DNA from 4 places in the Brevibacterium sp. Mu109 genome. Region 3 is predicted to be linked to each of the others. Evidence: predicted binding sites of a transcription regulator. Region 3 holds the regulator's gene; each other region holds the start of a gene.
The links. The regulator LexA, encoded in region 3, represses DNA repair genes until DNA is damaged. The targets are predictions, from matches to a motif close to TCGAACANNTGTTCGA.
Positions count from the first base shown of each region.

Region 1 (4,835 bases), on a different contig from region 3:
GCTACTACCTCGAACCGGCATCGAAGAATCCGAAAGCCTACGCGCTCCTGCGAGAGACCCTGGAGGAAGCGGGTCGCACTGCGATCGTCACCTTCGCTCTGAGGTCTCGCACTCGGCTGGCGGCTCTGCGCGTGCGCGACGACGTGATCGTTCTGCAGACGATGCTGTGGGCGGATGAGATCCGGTCGTCCGACGGCGTCTCCAGCGGCGGCGAGGCGAAGATCAGCGCTCGGGAGCGGAAGATGGCCCGGTCACTCGTCGACCAGTTCTCCGAGGACTTCGAGCCGGAGCAGTTCGTCGACGAATACCAGGAGCAGCTGCGAACACTCATCGAGGAGAAGCTCGAGCACGGCGACGCGATCGACACGGACGCCACGTTCGGTGACGTCGACGAGGGCGAAGCAGAGGGCGGCGACGTCATCGACCTCATGGAGGCACTCAAGCGCAGCGTCGACGAGAGGCGGAAGAGCGCTCCGAAGAAGAGCGGTAGTTCATCGAAGAGCTCCTCCTCGAAGAAGGCTTCGGGCGGACGATCCGCAGGGAAGAAGCGGGCTGGCGCGACGTCGAAGGCAGAGTCCTCAGCGAAGCCCTCTGCGAAGAAGGGGTCCGCCAAGAAGGGCTCCTCGAAGACGGGCGCTGAGAAGAAAGCCTCCGCGAAGAAGGGCTCCGCGACGAAAGCCTTCGCGAGGAAGGGTTCATCGGAGGCGGAGGGCTCCTCGACGAAGAAGAGTCCCGCGAAGTCCAAGAAGAGCGCCTGAGTTCTCGGTCAGAAGAGCGCGGGCTGCGCTGTGCGCGGAGCGGTCGCGGCTGCGGGCGCTGGCTCCGGAGTCTCTTCATCGTTCTGACCCGTCAGGCCGTGGCGTGCTATGAGTGGGCTGATGCGCCGCGCGAGCATTCGTCGGTAGGCCTGAGGTGCGTACGCGGAACGTGCGTACATCCCGGCATAGGCGTCCATCACCTCCGGACGCTGTTTCCTCAACCATCCGAAGTACCACTCGCGGGCGCCGGGGCGCAGATGCAGTGCACCGTAGACAACGCGATGGGCGCCAGCCTCTGCGATGGCGGACAGTGCGTCATCGAGCTGCTGCGTGGAGTCGGTGAGGTAGGGGAGGACCGGCATGAGGAAAACGCTGACCCTGAACCCAAGATCTGCCGCCGCCCGGACCGTTGCGAGCCGCGCTCTGGTCGAGGGCGTGCCCGGTTCGATCGACTGCTGCAGCTCGTCATCGAACACGGCGATGGACATCGCGAGGTCCACTGGGACCTCCTCGGCGGCCCGTGCCAGCAGCGGCAGGTCGCGGCGCAGGAGTGTGCCCTTCGTGAGAAGGGAGAAGGGGGTGCCGCTGCCGGCCAGTGCCTCGATGATCCCGGGCATCAGGCGGTATCGTCCTTCGGCACGCTGGTAAGGGTCTGTGTTGGTGCCCAGAGCCACGTGCTCGCGTCCCCACCGCGGCCGGTTCACCTCTGCGGAGAGGACGTCGGCCACGTTGACCTTCACGACGACCTGCTGGTCGAAGTCGCTCCCGGAATCCAGATCCAAGTAGGTGTGGGTGTTCCGCGCGAAGCAGTAGACGCAGGCATGAGAGCACCCGCGGTAGGGGTTGACCGTCCATTCGAACGGCATTGAGCTGCGGGCGGGGACGCGGTTCAGGGCGGACTTCGCGCGCACCTCGTGGAACCGCATCCCCGCGAACTCCGGGACGGTCGTCGTCCGTAGGAGCCCGGGCAGCTCGAGTGTTCCCGTCGCACCGGCGATACCGGAGTCATCTGTTGTGCTCTGTGCGTTCCACCTCATAACAGAAATTAGAACAGGTGAACGAATATTGCGCAAGGGCGCGCGGCCCTCCGTGAGCGGGCGCACCCGCCGGCCGCAGGGTGTGACCTGAATCTCTGCAGTGAAACCATGAAGCCCCTTGCGCATGGTTAAACTTTCAACTAATGTCTTACATGTAGTCACACACAACGACTTGAGGAGAAACAATGACTGCTCTGCCGAACAACCTGACAGCCGGAACCTGGAACATCGACGCCGTCCACTCGAAGTTCGCCTTCATCGCTCGCCACGCTGGCGTCTCGAAGGTCCGCGGCCAGTTCGACGTGATCGGCGGCGAGGTCGTCGTCGGAGAGGACTTCGAGAGCAGCACGGTCAGTGCAGAGGCCGACGCCTCCTCCATCACCACCGGCAACGAGCACCGTGACGGACACCTGCAGTCGGGTGACTTCCTCCTGGCCGAGGAGAACCCGAAGGTCGTCTTCGAATCCACCGGCATCTCGAACTTCGATGGCGAGGAGTTCGACCTGACGGGCAAGCTCACGATGCGCGGCATCACCAAGGACATCACTCTCAAGGCGGAGTTCGGCGGTGCGGCTGAAGACCCGAACGGAAACATCGTCTCGGGCTTCTCCGCCACCGGCCGCATCAACCGCAAGGACTGGGACATGAACTTCGAGGCCGTGCTCAAGGGCGGCGAGCTGCTCGTGTCCGACAAGGTCACCATCGAGATCGACATCGAAGCTGTCAAGGCCTGACACAGCTGCAACCAGCGATTGGAGCGGCGGACGCTTCCGCCTGAACCACGCAATGACGAAGCCCGAGGTGCTAAGCATCTCGGGCTTCGTCATTGCGTGGCGCGCCGGCACAGCCGGCCTCACTCAGCCTCGGCAAGCCGGCCTCGGCAAGCCGGCTCCAGTCAGCCGGCGAGCGTCTGCGCGTAGGCGCGGAACCGGGCCGCGGCCTCGGCGACGTCGTCGGCGGCCTTGCAGAACGAGTAGCGGACGACCGCGGCCATCGCGTCGGCGGTCGCGGACCCGGACTGGCACAGGGCGGGCACCGGAACGCCGGTGACGCCGACCTCGCGGGTCAGGCGCTCGTTCAGTGCGAATGCGTCCACGGCCGCATCCGTGAACCCCTTGAAGTCCACCAGCACGAAGTACCCCGATGCGGGGACCACGACCTCCGCCCCCGGGACCTCTCGCAGCGCCGCGACCAGGTCGTCGCGCCGTGCCGCGAGCGTCCGCCTGTTCTCCGCGAGGAACTCCGGATGCTCGATCAGCGCGTCGGCGATCGCGGGCTGGAGCGGCGCTCCGCTCGTGAAAGTGAGGTACTGCTTCACCGCGCGCACGGCCTCGAGCACGGCGGGGGAGCCGATCAGCCACCCGATCTTCCACCCCGTCGCGTTGAAGGCCTTGCCCGCCGATGACACGGTGACGACCCGGGAGCTGTCCAGCACCGCCGCAGGTGCCGTGTGGGTCCCGTCGAAGACCAGATGCTCGTAGACCTCGTCCGTGAGCAGCCACGCATCGACCGATTCGGCCAATGCCCCCACCCGGCGGATCTGCGCGGCATCGAGCACGAGGCCCGTGGGGTTGTGCGGGGTGTTCAGCAGCACGATCGAGGTGTTCTCGGAGAGCGCGTCCGCCAGCGCCTCGAAGTCGACCTGCACCGACCCGTCGTCGATCGTCAGTCCCACGGGACGCAGCCGTGCACCTGCGAGCGCGGCCGCGGCCGCGTACGAATCGTAGTAGGGCTCGAGCACGACGATGTCCGTGCCCCGCGGCGCGAGCGCGACGATCGTGGCCGTCAGCGCCTCCGTCGCCCCCGCCGTCACGAGGACGTCGGCGGCTGCGACGTCGTGGCCCCAGTCGCGCCGACGGTGCATCGCGATCGCTTCGCGGAGTGCGGGTACCCCTGAGGGCGGGGCGTACTGATTCGCACCCGCGCGCATCGCCTCGTATGCGGCGTCCAACAGGAACGCGGGTGCCGGATCACCCGGTGCGCCCTGACCCAGGTTCACCGCATCGTGCGACGCGGCCAGCTGCGTCATGCGTCCGAACACCGTCTCCTGGACCTCGCCGGCGGCGCTCACGAGGCCGGCCGCCTCGGACATCCGATGCCAGACCGGCTGCTCGCCCTCCAGACTGCCGGGCGCTCCCGTGTGATCGGTCATGCTGCGGTCCGCCGTGCTGTGATCCGCCATGCTGTGTTTCTCCGTGCTGCGTTCCGTCATGAGCGCACCCCGATCCGGTCGATCGCTGAGTCGTGGAGGGCTCCGTTGCTCGCGACCGCGTCCGCACCGAACGGACCAGGGACCCCGTCGAGGCCGGTGAACCGTCCTCCGGCCTCCAGGACGATCGGGACGAGCGCGGCCATGTCGTAGAGCTCCAACTCCGGCTCCGCGGCGATGTCCACGACGCCCTCGGCCACCATCATGTAGGACCAGAAGTCACCGTAGGCGCGCGTGCGCCAGACGTCGTCGAGGAAGTCCAGGAACCCGTCGCGCAGCCCGCGCTCCTTCCATCCGCTCAGGGAGGAGTACGACACCGAGGCGTCGGCCAGGTCTCCGACCTGCGAGACCTCGATCGGCTGCGGCGGGCCGCCCGCCGTCGTGCGGTGCGCTCCACCGCCGATCCGGGCCCACCAGCGCAGGCCCAGGGCCGGCGCGCTCACCACGCCCAGGATCGGTTCGGTCCCGTCGTAGAGGCCGATGAGCGTCGCCCATACGGGGACTCCGCGGACGAAGTTCTTCGTCCCGTCGATGGGGTCGATGATCCAGCGGCGGCCGGTGTCGTCCCCACGGGACCCGTACTCCTCGCCCAGCAGCGCGTCGTCCGGGCGCCGGGTGGCCAGGACGTCCGACATGTGCTGCTCGACGGCGCGGTCGACCTCTGTGACGGGGGAGAGGTCGGGCTTCGACTCGACCGTGAAGTCATGGGCGGTGAAGCGCGGGAGCGAGATCGCGTCGGCGGCATCGGCCAGTTCGAGCGCGAGCGTGAGATCGTCTGCGGTGGTCATGGGTCAAGTCTAGGGAGCCGGACGGCTCCTCGCGCTCGTGTCC
Region 1 covers NZ_FXZF01000007.1:44,489-49,323, reverse strand. Annotated here, with positions in the region: gene BSP109_RS05795 (Ku protein) at 1-758, shown strand, start outside; gene BSP109_RS05790 (Rv2578c family radical SAM protein) at 767-1,795, opposite strand; gene BSP109_RS05785 (YceI family protein) at 1,981-2,529, shown strand; gene BSP109_RS05780 (aminotransferase class I/II-fold pyridoxal phosphate-dependent enzyme) at 2,691-3,977, opposite strand; gene hisN (histidinol-phosphatase) at 4,004-4,792, opposite strand.
Region 1: the regulator LexA is predicted to act here: its motif matches at 1,805-1,820, upstream of BSP109_RS05790 (Rv2578c family radical SAM protein).

Region 2 (4,835 bases), on a different contig from region 3:
AGGACGCGAAGAAGGAGGCCGAGGAGGTCCGCGAAGCGGGCGGCCTCTACGTGCTCGGCACGGAGCGCCACGAATCGCGTCGCATCGACAACCAGCTGATGGGCCGTTCCGGGCGTCAGGGCGACCCCGGCGACAGCCGGTTCTACCTGTCGCTCACGGACGACCTCATGCGGCTCTTCGGATCGGGCGCGGCGGAGCGGATCATGTCGATCGCGAACGTTCCGGACGATGTGCCGCTCGAGGCGAAGATGGTGTCCCGCGCCATCCAGTCCGCGCAGAACCAGGTCGAGGAGCGCAACGCGGAGCAGCGGAAGAACGTGCTCAAGTACGACGATGTCCTGAATCGCCAGCGCAAGGTGATCTACCAGGAGCGTCGTCGCGTGCTCGAAGGAGCGGACCTCGCCGAGCAGATCCAGAAGTTCCGCGATGAGGTGCTCGATGAGTACGTCACCGCGGCGACGGCCGGACCGCCGGACGCCTGGAAGATCGACGAGCTGTTCGAGGCCCTGGAGAGGCTCTACAGCCCGTCGTTCACGGCAGAGGAGCTCATCGAGGACGCGAACGGCACCACGGGACTCACGCGTGAGAAGATCCGCTCCGAGGTCCAGTCGGACGCGGACCTCTTCTACGATCGCCGTGAGGAGCAGCTGGGTGAGGAGGCGACCCGTGAACTCGAGCGTCGCGTCACCCTCTCCGTCATGGACAAGCGCTGGCGCGAGCACCTGTACGAGATGGACTACCTGAAGAACGGGATCGGGCTGCGCGCGATGGCGCAGCGAGACCCGCTCGTCGAGTACCAGCGCGAGGGCTTCGAGATGTTCACCGCGATGCAGGAGGGCATCAAGGAGGACGTCGTGCGTCTGGCGAACACGCTCGAGGTGAAGGTGAAGAGGCCGACCGCGGCTGTGGGCGCGAAGGGCTCCGGCGCTCAGCTGGGCGCCGGGGCGTCGAACGGCGAGGCCGGCGGGGGAGTCTCCGTGGAGGCCGAGGAGCTCAAGCCGAAGAAGCCGCATCTGCACCTCAGCGCTCCGGATGAGTCAGGCGGTGTGAACGAGAGCGACGACGAGGCGGCGGCCGGTGACGCTCCGACGAACCGTGCCGAGCGTCGGAAGCGCAAGCGCGGCGCCTGACAGGAGCAGGCCGGCCCTGGGCATGGGCGCAGGGTGCAGAGGGCTCAGATGCTGAGGAACTCGCTGAGTCGCCAGCGCGACCTCCGTCGCTCCATCCGCAGTGCGAGAGCTCGCGGGCGCCTGGTCGTCCGTACGACGAGGGAGATCTCCACGATGGAGTCGGCCACCTCGCAGAGCCGTGCGACGGAGACCCCGATGGGCCGATCGGCGTGGGGGTTGCCCTGCGCCAGCGCGCTGCGGACCCGGGTGTGCTCGACGATCCGCTCGTAGAGGGATCCTTCGACCCATCGTTCGACGGACTGGGCCGCGCGTGCGCCTACGAGCACCTCGACCAGTGCGGTCGCCAGCGCCGGTGCCATGGATGTCAGCAGCGCGCGATCCTCGGCGGCCAGCGGGCTGTCCGAAGCGGGCACGGCCCCGGCAGTGGTCGTGACTGTGCGAGGTTCCGCGGAGGCCGGTCGCGCTGCCACAGGGTGCGGGTGCGCACGCGGCCTCACGAGACTGAGCACGGGAGCGTCCTCCTCGGCCGGTGGGGAAGCAGGTGGGGCGCCCACGGCGGAACGCACTTGGTGGTCGGTGTGGGGTGCGGCGCTCATGGCAGCACCAGGCGCTGGCCGGGGAGGAGCAGGTTCGCGTCGTCGCCGATCGTCGCTCTGTTCGCGGCATGGATCTCCTCGACCCGATCCGTCAGCTGCGGCGCCGCAGCTGACGGCAGGTCGTCGGCGACGATCTGCCACAGGGTGTCCCCGGAGGAGACGATGTGGAACTGGCCCTCGTCGTCGGCGTGACCACCATGACCACCAGCGTCTTCACCGGAGTCTTCCCCCGCATCCGCACCGTCTGAGAGCGGCCACGCGGGGTCCTGCGCTCCCTCCGCTCCCGGCCCGGGTGTCAGGGGCCAGGCCGGCGATGACGATGCAGGCGGCGACTGCTGCGCAGCCGGTGACGACGGTGCGGCCGCCGCCGCCGGCGAGGATGATGCGGCCAGTGACGGCGCTGTGAGCCCGACGACGGAGAGGGACCCGCCCACGGCTGCGGCGACGATCGAGCGGATCGCCAGGGGAGCGGCACGCAGCGCGGCCGCACGGAGGGGGACAGCGGCCAGGCCGCATGCTCGGCACAGGCGCCAGGCGAGGACGAGATGCACGGAGAGTGCAGTCCGCGTGCCCGCGAGGACGGCCGCACCTCCGGCGATCAGCAGCAGAGCGGCTCCGGCATCCCCGGACAGCGCTTCTGCGCCGAGTTCCCGGACCGAGGCCAGGAGCAGGATCGTGCCCGCAGCGTGGGCGAGGGCGAAAGCGGTCAGACGGCGCAGTCCCATGTGCACTCCTTCGTGGTGGATGCTCAACGATAGCAAAGAGCATCAAATGCATCAATAGATCAAACAGAGCCTCGATGTGCGTGCACTGCTCCCTAAAGAGGAGCAGAAGAGTGCAGGCGGTGTGATCCCCGTGGCATACTGCGGATATGGGAAGACGAGTGGGCGTCGCCGATGACGCCGATGACAGATTCCTCCGCCTCTTCGAGGACCTGGAGGCGCAGGCGTCGGGCCGCGATCTGCATGAGCGTCTGGGCGAGTTCTCCGACCTCGTCGCGGGCGAGGCGGCGGACCACGCGCTCGCGGACCGCCTGGCGGGTGCGGTGGGACACCGCATCGTCGTCTCGACCGCCGGAGTCCGCTTCGCCGGCCGGCTGGAGACCGCGGCGCAGACCTGGGTCCTCGTCGCGCTCGACGGGGGCGGGGAGGTGCTCGTCTCTGCGGCGCACATCGACGATGTGCGGGTCGAGTCCTGTTCCCATGCGCAGCCGCAGGAGAAGCTGTCGATCGCGTCGCCGCTGCGCCGGTGGCGGGCGGAGCAGATCCCGTGCGCGGTCGCCACCACCAGTGCGGCCGGGGGTGTCCGGACGGTCGTGGGTCGGCTGGACCTGGTGGCCGAGGACTACGTCGAGATCACCGAGTCATCGGGACGTGACTCCGCCCGGAGCCCCGTGGGTGCTCCGGGCGGAGGTCTGCTCGTGCCGATCCCGGCGATCGCGTACGTGCGACCGGAGAAGAGGATGCTGTGACGGCGGGTGCCGCGTCAGTCCGCGGTGCCCGCGTCGACGTCCGCGCGGACCTCTGCGTACATCCGCTGGATGTAGTCCTCGAGCTCCGTCTTCTCCACGCGCCACTGACCGCGACCGCCCACCTTGATGGCGCGGAGGTCGCCGGACCGCACGAGTGCACGGGCCTGTGCGACGGACACGTTGAGGACCTCGGCGACATCGGTGAGCGGCAGGAAGCGGGTTTCAACAGCCATGAGGAGTCCTTTCGCGTCATGAGCACGCTGATTGGTGCCGGTGACGGCCAAATAATATCACTTGATGCAATTACATGCACTGACGTGCGAACAGCTGGAGGCGCGAGATGAGCCATTCGTCCACCCCCGCGGCAGCGCCGCGAGCACGCCGACTCACGCGTCCCCGGTGGCGCGATCCGCGGCTGCTCATCGGCGCGGTCCTCGTGCTGGTGTCGCTCGTGGCGACGACGACACTCGTGCGGGCGGTCGCGGAGACGACGCGGGTGTGGGCCGCTGCGGAGAATCTGGTCCCCGGCGGTGAGCTCACCGCGGACTCGTTCGTGCCGATCGAGGTGAAGCTCCCTGCATCGGAGGGCGAGTACATCTCCGCGGACTCGCACATCGAGCCCGGCACGACGGTCCGCGCAGTCGTGGGTGCCGGAGAGCTCATCCCCGTCTCCTCGCTCGTCGCGCTGTCCGACATGTCGGGACGCGTCGTCTCCGTCGACGTGTCCTCCGCGCTGCCCGCGGCAGTGGCATCCGGCAGCCGCGTCGACGTGTGGGCGACCGACGCGCGCGCCGCCGAGGTCGAGGCCCCGGACGCGATCCTCGAGGGCGTCGACGTTCTGTCGGTGGATCGCGGCGGCGGGGACTTCACGTCCCCCGGCGCAGCCCGCATCGAGGTCTACGTGCCCGACGGACGGATCGGGGAGGTCGTCCGCGCCCTGGCGACCGGTCATCACATCTCCGTGGTCGTGGTCCCCGATGGGCGCTCCGCCGACGGTGCGGATGCGGAGCCGACGGAGGTCGCCCCGTGATCGATGTGGTCGTCGCCGTGGACGTCGAGTACGAATCGAGCGTCGTGGCCGCAGTCTCGTCACTGCCGGACGCGCAGGTGGTGCGCCGCCCGGCGGACGAGGTCGAGCTCCTGGCGCTGGTGGCGGGAGGGACCGGCCACGTCGTCGTCCTGTCCCGCTGGTTCCCGGGCATCGACGCGGACGTCGTGGCGCGCATGCTCGAGGCCGGAGCTCGGATCGTCGGCTTCGGCCAGGACGAGGCGCTCTTCGCACGGTGGGGGATCGTCCACACGCTGGCGCCCGGTGCGGCACCGCAGGAGACCGGAGCCGTCCTGCGCGACTGCGCCGATGCGGTCCAGGCGCCGCCCCGGCCGACCGCCCCGCCGGTGCCGGACGGGCCGGCGACCCCCGAGGGCTCCGTGACAGCGGTGTGGGGGACCGGTTCGTCTCCGGGCCGCTCGACGATCGCTCTGGTCACCGCGCACCTCCTGGCGCGCACGGTCGGCCGCACGACGCTCGTCGATGCGGACACGGTGTCGTCGTCGCTCACCCCGGCACTGGGCCTGCTGGATGATGCCCCGCAGCTCGCGGCCCTGTGCCGCCTGGTGGTCAGCGGCGCCGCCCATGAC
Region 2 covers NZ_FXZF01000015.1:44,093-48,927, reverse strand. Annotated here, with positions in the region: gene secA (preprotein translocase subunit SecA) at 1-1,130, shown strand, start outside; gene BSP109_RS10425 (Rv3235 family protein) at 1,175-1,543, opposite strand; gene BSP109_RS10420 (LysM peptidoglycan-binding domain-containing protein) at 1,723-2,451, opposite strand; gene BSP109_RS10415 (hypothetical protein) at 2,598-3,197, shown strand; gene BSP109_RS10410 (helix-turn-helix domain-containing protein) at 3,212-3,430, opposite strand; gene BSP109_RS10405 (hypothetical protein) at 3,538-4,227, shown strand; gene BSP109_RS10400 (chromosome partitioning protein) at 4,224-4,835, shown strand, end outside.
Region 2: the regulator LexA is predicted to act here: its motif matches at 2,511-2,526, upstream of BSP109_RS10420 (LysM peptidoglycan-binding domain-containing protein).

Region 3 (4,835 bases):
CCGCATACGCCTGCAGGATGTGGAACAGGACTTCGTTCGAGCCGTTGGCGGCCCAGATCATGTCCGGGGAGATCGAGGAGGGCACCGGAGCCTGCAGAGCAGTGGGCCGACCCTCACGCCGCAGAACGCCGCTCAGGTAGTCGGCGAGCAGATTCCGCAGCGCGGTGAATTCCCGATCGGGATAGCGATTCAGGGTCGAGCTGATCGCCGCGACCCGTTCCTGCAAGGCCGCTGTGACGTCCGCAGGGACGTCGAACGCATTCTCATTGACGTTGAGGCGGACGGGCACATCGATGACGGGTGCACCGTAAGGAGAGCGCCCGCGGAGGTCGTCCCGCAGCGGGAGGGAGCCGAGTGAAGTCACGCATGGAGTTTAGCGCGCGGGGAGTACGAGCCTCTGCCCGGGGTGGACCACGCTCGACTCCATGCCGTTGAGGGTGTGGACCTCATCGATCACGACCCGCGGGTCGCGGTCGTACGCGCGGTCCCCGACCACGGACCAGAGGCTCTCGCCCTCCGACACCACGACCGTGACGGTGCCGGCTGCGGCCCCCTCATCGTCGGCCGCCGCACTGGGCGACCACGCGGCCGCGAACACACCGGCGAGCACCGCGATGAGCACGATGCCCAGCAGCACCGTCCGCGCGAGCCGGACGCGCCGCGGCACCCCGGCGCTGCGCGGGACCTCACGGGTCGTCGTGGACGACGACGTCCGCGACGCGACCTGACGCGAGCGTGCACCGGTGCCCCCGGCGCCGATGGCCGCCGCGCCGCCTTCGAGGACACGCAGCAGATCGCGCGGGACGACAGCAGGGACACGGTCTGTCGAGCGGGTGAGAGCGGGAGCACTCATGTCTGCACCTCCGTGGGGGATCCGGTCCGGCTGACGCCCGACCACATGCTTTCGAACACGTGTACTATTGAACACGCCGTTCGAAGATTTGTCCAGCCTGTATCGAACGGATATGCGATGATGGGAATCGAACGTCGATGGTGCGGTCATGTGGATGAGTCGATCACGAGGCACGGACACAGCCCCGCAGCACAGCGTTCATGCAGGTGAGAAGCGAATGATTACGGCAGCCGTCAGGCTCGGGAGGGGAACGCCGATGACTCCGGAACAGCAGCAGCGTCGCAGGGGGCGTCCGCGCAAGAGCGGACTCGACGAAGAGATCGAAGTGGTGCGCAGGGCGCAGAGCGAAGAGGTGGAGCTGCCGGGCGGCTCAGCGGCGGAGGGCGACAGCCGGCTCACGCAGCGCCAGCGCCTGGTGCTCGAGACGATCGAGCGTGCCGTGTACGTCAACGGCTATCCGCCGAGCATGCGGGAGATCGGAAAGGCCGTGGGACTCGCGTCCCTGTCGTCGGTCGCCCATCAGCTCTCCCAGCTCGAGCGGCTCGGATATCTCCGCCGGGACCCCAAGCGCCCGCGGGCGATCGAGGTCGTCACTCCACCGGAAGAGGTGCGCAAGGGCATCGATCCGTCCCCCAACACCGCGATGGTGCCCGTCGTCGGACGCATCGCCGCGGGCGGTCCCATCCTCGCGGAGCAGGACGTGGACGATGTCTTCGCCCTCCCCCGCCAGGTCGTCGGGTCCGGAGAGCTGTTCCTCCTGAATGTCGTCGGCGACTCGATGCAGGACGCCGCGATCTGCGATGGCGACTTCGTCGTCGTCCGCCGGCAGCCGGATGCGGAGAACGGACAGATCGTCGCCGCCCTGCTGGACGATGAGGCGACCGTCAAGACCCTCAAGCGCGTCGACGGGAAGCAGTGGCTCCTGCCGCAGAACCGCTTCTACGATCCGATCGACGGCGACTTCGCCTCGATCATGGGCGTGGTCGTCGCAGTGATCCGCAAGGTGGACTGATCCGCACCGGGAGCCGCACCGCAGTGACGCGGGGCGGCTCCTGACGGCGCGCCTCCGTCAGGCGTCGGCTCGACGGAGGCGCTCGAGGGCCCCGCGCACCAGCGCGGGGTCCTCCGTCTTCCACATGGGCGGAAGGGAGGCGAGCAGGAATCCGCTGTAGCGCGCGTTCCTCAGCCGTTCGTCGAGGACGGCCACGACTCCCCGGTCCGCCGTCGAGCGGACCAGTCGTCCGGCACCCTGAGCCAGCAGGAGGGCCGCGTGCGTGGCGCTGACGGACATGAAGCCGTTGGCCCCCGCCCGCTGCGCGGATTCCGTCCGTGCCCGCACGAGTGGATCATCGGGGCGCGGGAACGGGATCCGGTCGATCACGACGAGCCGGCACGTGCGCCCCGGAACGTCGACGCCCTGCCACAGGGACAGGGTCCCGAACAGCGACGATTCGTCGTCGGAGGCGAACCGGGAGACGAGCGAGCCCAGCCCGTCCTCTCCCTGCAGGAGTATCGGCAGGTCTGTGCGCGCCCGCATCTCCTCGGCAGCCCGAGTCGCGGCGGCTCGAGACGAGAAGAGGCAGAGCGCGCCGCCGCCCGATGCCCGCAGCAGCTGCTCCAGCTCGTCCAGCGATTCCTCGCTGGCACCGCTCCGACCGGGCCGCGGCAGGTGCGATGCGACGTAGAGGATCCCCTGACGCGTGTAGTCGAACGGTGAGCCCACGTCGATCGCGTCATAGCGCGGAGCACTGGGTCCGCCCAGCCCCAGCGCTCCTGCGACGGTCTCGAACCGTCCGCCCAGCGCCAGGGTGGCGGACGTCGCGACGACGGTCGACTTCTCGAAGATCCCCGACCGCATCGTCCCGGCCACCGACAGCGGAGCGACGACGAGCGAGGTCGTGGTCCGTTCGCGGAAGGTCGAGCGCGAGACCCACGCGACGTCGTTGTCCGCATCGTCGGCGAGACGCGACGCGACCTCGAACACCTCGAGCGCACGCGCCCGTGCGAGCTGCCGACCCGCGTCGGGGTCCGCATCACCGCCGGATGCACCGGAGCCGAGGTCGGCGATGAGCTGGCGAGACGCGTCGCGCACCTGGGCCACGCCCACGGCGAGGGCCTCCGGCCACCGCTCGATGAGTCCCTCCTCGGCCACCTCCAGTGCCTTCTCCAGCCGTGCGCCCGCTGACTCGAGCAGGCCGATCACACCGTCCTGCACGAGACCGCTCCTCCGCACCGACGAGGCGGCGTGGTCGATCATCGCGGCGGTGAGGGTCCCGGACAGCGCGTTCGTCACACGATCCCGCAGTTCGTGCGCCTCATCCACGATGACGGCTGAGTGCTCCGGGAGCACTGCGTGGTCCCCGAACGCGTCGATCGCCAGCAGCGCGTGGTTCGTGACGACGACGTCAGCGCCCCCCGCGCGGATCTTCGCCATCTCCGCGAAGCACTCCTCGAACGCCGGACACTTCGATCCGAGGCAGTCGAAGGCGTTGACCGATGCCTGCGACCATGCGCGGTCGGAGACCCCCGGGGTCAGGTCGTCCCGGTCACCCGTCTCCGTCGTGCGCACCCACGAGCGGATGCGCTGGATCTCCTCCCCCAGCGCACTCGCAGAGGCGCTCCCGTCGCCGGCGCGCCGCGAGGCCGCCTCGTCGGCGCCGAAGTCGAAGAGCATCCCCGCCCCGTCCTCCGGATAGCCGCCGTCCAGCTTGTGCCGGCAGGCGTAGTTCCGACGGCCCTTGAGGACTGCGAACGAGGGCTTCCTGGTGAGCTCGTCCTTGACCGCGCGGACCAGTCGGGGCAGGTCCCGATCGACGATCTGCGCCTGCAGCGCGAGAGTCGCCGTGGAGACGATCACCCGATCGCCGGTGCGGGTCGCGTGGTCGAGCGCCGGCACCAGGTACGCGAGGGATTTGCCCGTGCCCGTCCCCGCCTGCACCAGCAGGTGGCTGCCGCGGTCCAGGGAGCTCGCGACGGCCTCGGCCATGGTCCTCTGACCTTCGCGCTCACTGCCGCCCACCGCGTGGACGGCGGATGCGAGAAGGTCCGGAGTGTCGCTCACCCCTCGTCTTCCTGCGTCGTGCTCCGCTCTCCGTCGTCCTCCGGCTGCGGAGCGGTACCCCCACCCGCGTACATGTCGGGCTGGAGGTACGGCTCGAGCTCCGCTGCGAGTGCCTCGTCGACCCGGGCCTGCAGCAGAGTGCCCTCCGGGAGGAACCGTTCGTCGAGGACGGTGCCCCGGTCGTAGACGCGGCTCACCAGCTCTCCGCGGTCGAACGGCACGAGGACGGTGAGCTCGTGCGCCATCGCCGGGAGCATCCGCGCGATCGCCGCACGCAGCTCGTCCAGTCCGGCTCCCGTCTGCGCCGACACTGCGAGCGACCCCGGGTGATCCAGCAGCAGCCCCGCCAGCGCGGCGGGCTCCGCGGCGTCGGCCTTGTTGAAGACGAGGAGCTCCGGCAGCTCTGCGGCAGACGCGTCCGCGAGCACTTCGCGCACGGCTGAGATCTGCCCGCCGGGGTCCGGGTGCGATCCGTCCACGATGTGCACGACCAGGTCCGCGCCGGCCGCTTCCTCGAGTGTCGAGCGGAATGCCTCGACGAGCTGGTGCGGGAGGTTCCGCACGAACCCGACGGTGTCCGTGAGCGTGTACACGCGGCCTTCGTCCGTCTCCGCTCTGCGGACTGTGGGGTCGAGGGTCGCGAAGAGCTGGTTCTGCACCATCACGCCCGCGTCCGTGAGGCGGTTGAGCAGCGAGGACTTGCCCGCGTTGGTGTAGCCGACGATGGCGACCGACGGGATGGAGTGCCGGGTGCGGTCAGCGCGCTTCGTCTCCCGCGCAGGCGCCATCGCCCGGATCTGCTTGCGCAGCCTGGACATCCGCGTGCGGATGCGACGGCGATCGAGCTCGATCTTCGTCTCGCCGGGACCGCGCGAGCCGATGCCCTCGCCGCCGGCGACACGACCGCCCGCCTGCCGCGAC
Region 3 covers NZ_FXZF01000004.1:27,388-32,222, forward strand. Annotated here, with positions in the region: gene BSP109_RS03410 (histidinol-phosphate transaminase) at 1-364, opposite strand, end outside; gene BSP109_RS03415 (hypothetical protein) at 374-853, opposite strand; gene lexA (transcriptional repressor LexA) at 1,206-1,865, shown strand; gene BSP109_RS03425 (ATP-dependent DNA helicase) at 1,923-3,914, opposite strand; gene hflX (GTPase HflX) at 3,911-4,835, opposite strand, start outside.

Region 4 (4,835 bases), on a different contig from region 3:
GATGCCCGCTCCCATGATGAGCAGCGCGATGACGAAGACGGTGAGCGTCTCCGCCTGCGTGTAGAGGAGGCAGCCCGCCAGTGACAGGGTCGAGAAGACCAGCCAGCGGGCCCGCAGCTGGAACGCCTCCGGGAGCAGGACGACCGACAGCGCACACACTGCGGAGCCGACTCCCATGACCCCGTAGAGGATTCCCGTGGCGTCGGCGTTGTCGAGCGTCTCCATGAACGCGGTGAGGCTGGTGAGGGTCGACCCGAAGAACAGGCCGATGCAGGTCATGCCGCCCACCGGCAGGAGCACCGCGGCGCGGAAGAGCATCGAGACCGGATCCGGTGTCCGGGTCGCATGGGACGAGGCAGCAGCTGTGTCTGCGGCAGCCGGGTCTACGGTCGGGTCTACGGTAGCCGGGTCTGCGGAAGTCGGGTCTGCGGAAGTCGGGTCTGCGGAAGTCGGGTCCAAGGCAGGCGGGGCTGCGGGGGAGGCTTCCGCGGCACCTGCTGTTCCGGCGGCGCGCTTGCCGGTGCGGCCCTGCGCGTAGTCGGCGGAACGGTGGAGGGCGAAGGCGATGATCCCGACTCCTGTGAGGAGTGCCGCTCCCACCACCGGCGAGACAGTCCCCCACGCCACAGCAGAGACGCCGACGATGACGGGCCCGAAGACGAACATGAGTTCGTCGGTCATGGACTCGTACGAGAGGACCGCCGAGGTGGAGCGGCTCCGCGAGGCCGCCGGAACGTCGGAGTCGATGGCGAGCAGCCAGCGGGAGCGAACCATCGACGATGCTTGCGGAGCCGTGAGGCCGATGAGGATGCCCATGGTGAAGATGACGGAGGAGGCCGCCTCGCCGACGAGTGCCCATGCGAGACCCAGCAGTGCGGCCGCGTTGGCGACGCCGAGGACGAGCAGGATGGGGCGCTGCCCCCAGCGGTCGGCGGCGGCGCCCATGAGGGGGCCGGAGATCGCTGTGCCGAGCCCCACCAGCGCGGCTGTGATGCCCGCCTCCGCGTAGGAACCGCGCAGCGCAGACACCGCTGTCATGACAGCGACGACCGACATCGCGAACGGGAGTTTCGCGACGAGGGCGATGGGGAGGTAGCCCCATCCGAGGAGGCGGATCAGAGAAGCGAACACGACAGTCAAGGGTAGCCGTCGTGGAGCGGAAAGGCCCGACGACGTCGCTCAGATCGCGGTCGCGCACGTGATCTCGGACTCGTGCGCGCCGTCCATGAGTGAAGGCACAGTTGGAGGCCACTCTTGAGAACCACGGTTGAAGGCCACGGTTGAATGTCACGGCCGATCGTCACAGCTGCGAGCCCGCGTCATGCGCCGAGCGGCAGTTCGGGCGGAAGTCCGAGCAGCGCGACCCGGAACCGCGAGTGGAACACGGGGCGCTGGCGGGGGTCGATCGCCTGCGGCGGTCTCCACGCGGGGAATCCGCGGAGGAAGAGCGATTCCCACCCGGTCCGTTCGAACCAGCGATGGTGGAACGGGCAGACCAGGGTGAGGTTGTCGATCTCGGTCTTCCCTCCGCGCGAGTACGCGAGGATGTGGTGGGCCTCGCACCATTCGGCGGGGGCGTCGCAGTCGGGGAAGGTGCATCCCTGGTCACGGGCTGATAGCACTGCCATCTGCGTGCGGGTGGCGAAGCGACCGTGAGACCTCACCTCGAGCGACCTGCCGACTCCGTCCGTGACGTGGACGAACATCTGTGCGGCATTCGACCACGCTTCGAGTCCTCCAAGAGTGGTCGGCGCTCCGGCATGCGTGGTCAGCACCCCACCTGGCCGGACGAGGTCTTCCGCTCGAGCGGTGACGACGAGGGCGTGGTCCGCACCATGGAGGACGCGTTCACGCGCAACGCTGCGCAGCAGGAACGCGAACCTGTCGTGCCGGGCAAGGCCAGGCATTCCACCTTGCGAAAGGCTGATCCGAAGCCCAGTTCGCGTGCCGTCCTCGAACACTCCGTCTGCGGTGACCGGAGTCTGCGGGGACTGCAACGGCATGTCAGTACCGGGGTCGTTCAGAGGTGATGAGCTGGAATCCGGCGGGTCAGCAGAACCCGCAGGGCCGGTGGCATCAGGTGGTCGACTGGGTTCTGGCGGCGGGCTGGGTTCAGGCGGCGGGTTCGTGGGCACTCGTCCGAGCACCTTCTCCCAGATCACGCTCGCCGCGACACCGGATTCCGACGACCTCGCCTCTGCGAGGAGCTTCTGCACCTCCGCGGAGACGCGCTCGCTCAGGTGCACCGGCCAGCCCGTCTCGTCGAGATAGAAGAGTGGTTCGTCCTCCAAGAACGTTCCGACCTTTCCACCCACGCTGATCGTCGCGTCTGCTTGGACAGTGATCCGGGTGTCTTCCCACATCACTTCAAGCGGGATCTGCGGCACTTCCTCGTCGGGATCGGTGTGCTCACCGGATTCTTCCGCACCACTACTCCTACCCTCCGGCACTGGAGGGGCCGAGTAGTCGAAGGCGTCATCGACCGCTGGGGCCGCAGAGGCGGCTGGGGTGCCGTCACCGCCAGTCGCACCTTCTCCGCCCGCCGCACCTTCTCCGCCCGCCGTTGCCTCATTGCACGCCGCATGGGGGCGGACCGCCACCGGGACGTCCGCATCCTTCATCCGGCCGTAGAGGAGCGCCTGCAGCGTCGTACCGGTAGGGCAGTCCAGCAGCCCCTTCAGTCTCCAGTCACCATTGCGCTGCTGAGACAGGTCGACGTGGTACTTCTGCGGTTCGGTCTCGAAGCGCGGCAGCTTCCCGTCCGGATCGATGTTCTGGATGATCCGCTGACTGAGCTTGGGAAAGTCCTTGAGCGACACCGTCGGGGCCAGCTCCACCAGCGTCTTCTCGACAGTGTCCGCATACTTCGCCCGGATCGTCGGCGGAAGATCGTCGACCGCGTCGCAGAGAGCCTTCGCCTCATCCGCGGAGATGCGCCCGTCCGCGAACTCCTCCGCTATAGACGGACGCACAGCTTCCTGCTGTTCGCCGACTGCAGAGATCCTGCCTGCGAGGTTGTCGCTGAGGCGGGTCCGCCGGCGCGCTTCTCCCGGCGTGATCCTGAACTCCCCCGCGAGCAGACTGGCCGTGGTCCGGTATCCATGTGCGGAGGAGTCGCCGATCCGCTGGTAGTGGGCGAGCATGTCCGTACTCATCGACTCGATGAGTCGGCGCGTCGCTTCGAGAGCGCGAATCGCAGCCAGCGCTTCCTGCGCACCCAGCGATCGGTGACCGGACGAAGCCGCGCGCACGTCCGCGGCAGTGTCGAGGAACTCGACAAGATGAGGCGCCCGGGCTTCGAGCAGCTCCCGATCCATGTCTGAGAAGGGACTGCGGAACCGCGGCTCCTCAACCCCATCGTCGCTTTCCCTGCTGGTATCCACACCCCACCCCCTTCGCTGGTGCTGCTTCTGCTGATCACGCCTCGTCGCGGTGCATCTCAAGAAGTCAGTTCTATGTAGATATAGAACAGTCTATTCGATTTCACCTCTTTGTTCTAGTACTTATTCGATTTTTCTTCCGCAGCAGCCCGGCGCCCCTCGTCCCGCCACCGCATAGGCTGGCCGCATGACCGATACGACTCCGCATGGAAGCACCCCCGGACCTCAGGACGATCCCGCGCTCCGACCATCAGCGCTCCGACCATCAGCACATCGGCCCTCAATGCACGGCCGGGCAGCGACGAGCCCTGGCCCCAGCCGCACCGGCTCGGCCGTCGACGCCGCTCTGGCTGCGGACCTCTCGTCGTTCGTCATGCGGTCTCCGTCGTCGTACCACGCGGCCTACGCGGTGCGTGAGCGCCTCGTGGACCACGGCTTCGAAGAGCTCGACGAAGGTGACCGGTGGTCCCTGGAGCCGGGCGGCAGGTACGTCGTGGTCCGCGACGGCGCAGTCATCGCCTTCGCAGTGCCCGACCCAGCCACGGCACCAGACGCGACCCCGGCCTCTTCCGAGGCCTCGGCCCCGCGCTCAGCCGCAGACCCCGCCCTCGCCTCGGTCCCGTTCCACGTCGTCGGCGCGCACACCGACTCCCCCGGCTTCAAGCTCAAGCCCCAGCCGGACTTCGTGGCGGAGGGCGCGCTCCAGGTCGGGGTGGAGATCTACGGTGGGCCGTTGCTCAACTCATGGCTCGACCGCGAGCTCTGCTTCGCTGGACGTCTGGTGCTGCGCGACGGCACGACCGTCCTCGCGCAGACGGGCCCGATCGCACGCATCCCCCAGCTCGCGATCCACCTGGACCGGAAGGCCAACGAAGGCCTCGCACTCGACCGGCAGCGGCACACCCAGCCGGTGATCGGTCTGGCCGACATGGTGGAGGCCGGGGGCCTCGGCGATCCGGACGCGGCAGGCTCGCACGTGCTGGGCCTCCTCGCGGAATCCGCCGGAGTCGACCTCGTCGACGTCGACGGATTCGATGTCCTCACCTTCCCCGTGCAGGAGCCCGCCGTGTTCGGAGCGCACAGCGAGTTCCTCGCGTCCCCGCGCCTGGACAACCTCGCGTCCGTGTGGGCGGGTACGAGCGCTCTCGAGGACGTCGACCCCACACAGCTCACGGGCATCGCCGTGCTCGCCGCGTTCGACCATGAGGAAGTGGGCTCGGAGACGCGCTCAGGCGCCAGCGGACCCTTCCTCGACGTCGTCCTCGAACGGGTCACCACAGGACTGGGAGGCCAGCGCGACGACCACCTGCAGGCGCTCTCCGCGTCCGTGTGCGTCTCCTCCGACGCGGGCCACGCGGTGCACCCGAACTATCCGGGCCACCACGACCCGGTCAACCGGCCGAGGCTGGGCGGAGGTCCACTGCTCAAGATCAACGCGCAGCAGCGCTATTCCAC
Region 4 covers NZ_FXZF01000021.1:16,805-21,639, reverse strand. Annotated here, with positions in the region: gene BSP109_RS17005 (MFS transporter) at 1-1,131, opposite strand, end outside; gene BSP109_RS12600 (HNH endonuclease signature motif containing protein) at 1,320-3,317, opposite strand; gene BSP109_RS12595 (M18 family aminopeptidase) at 3,664-4,835, shown strand, end outside.
Region 4: the regulator LexA is predicted to act here: its motif matches at 3,496-3,511, upstream of BSP109_RS12600 (HNH endonuclease signature motif containing protein).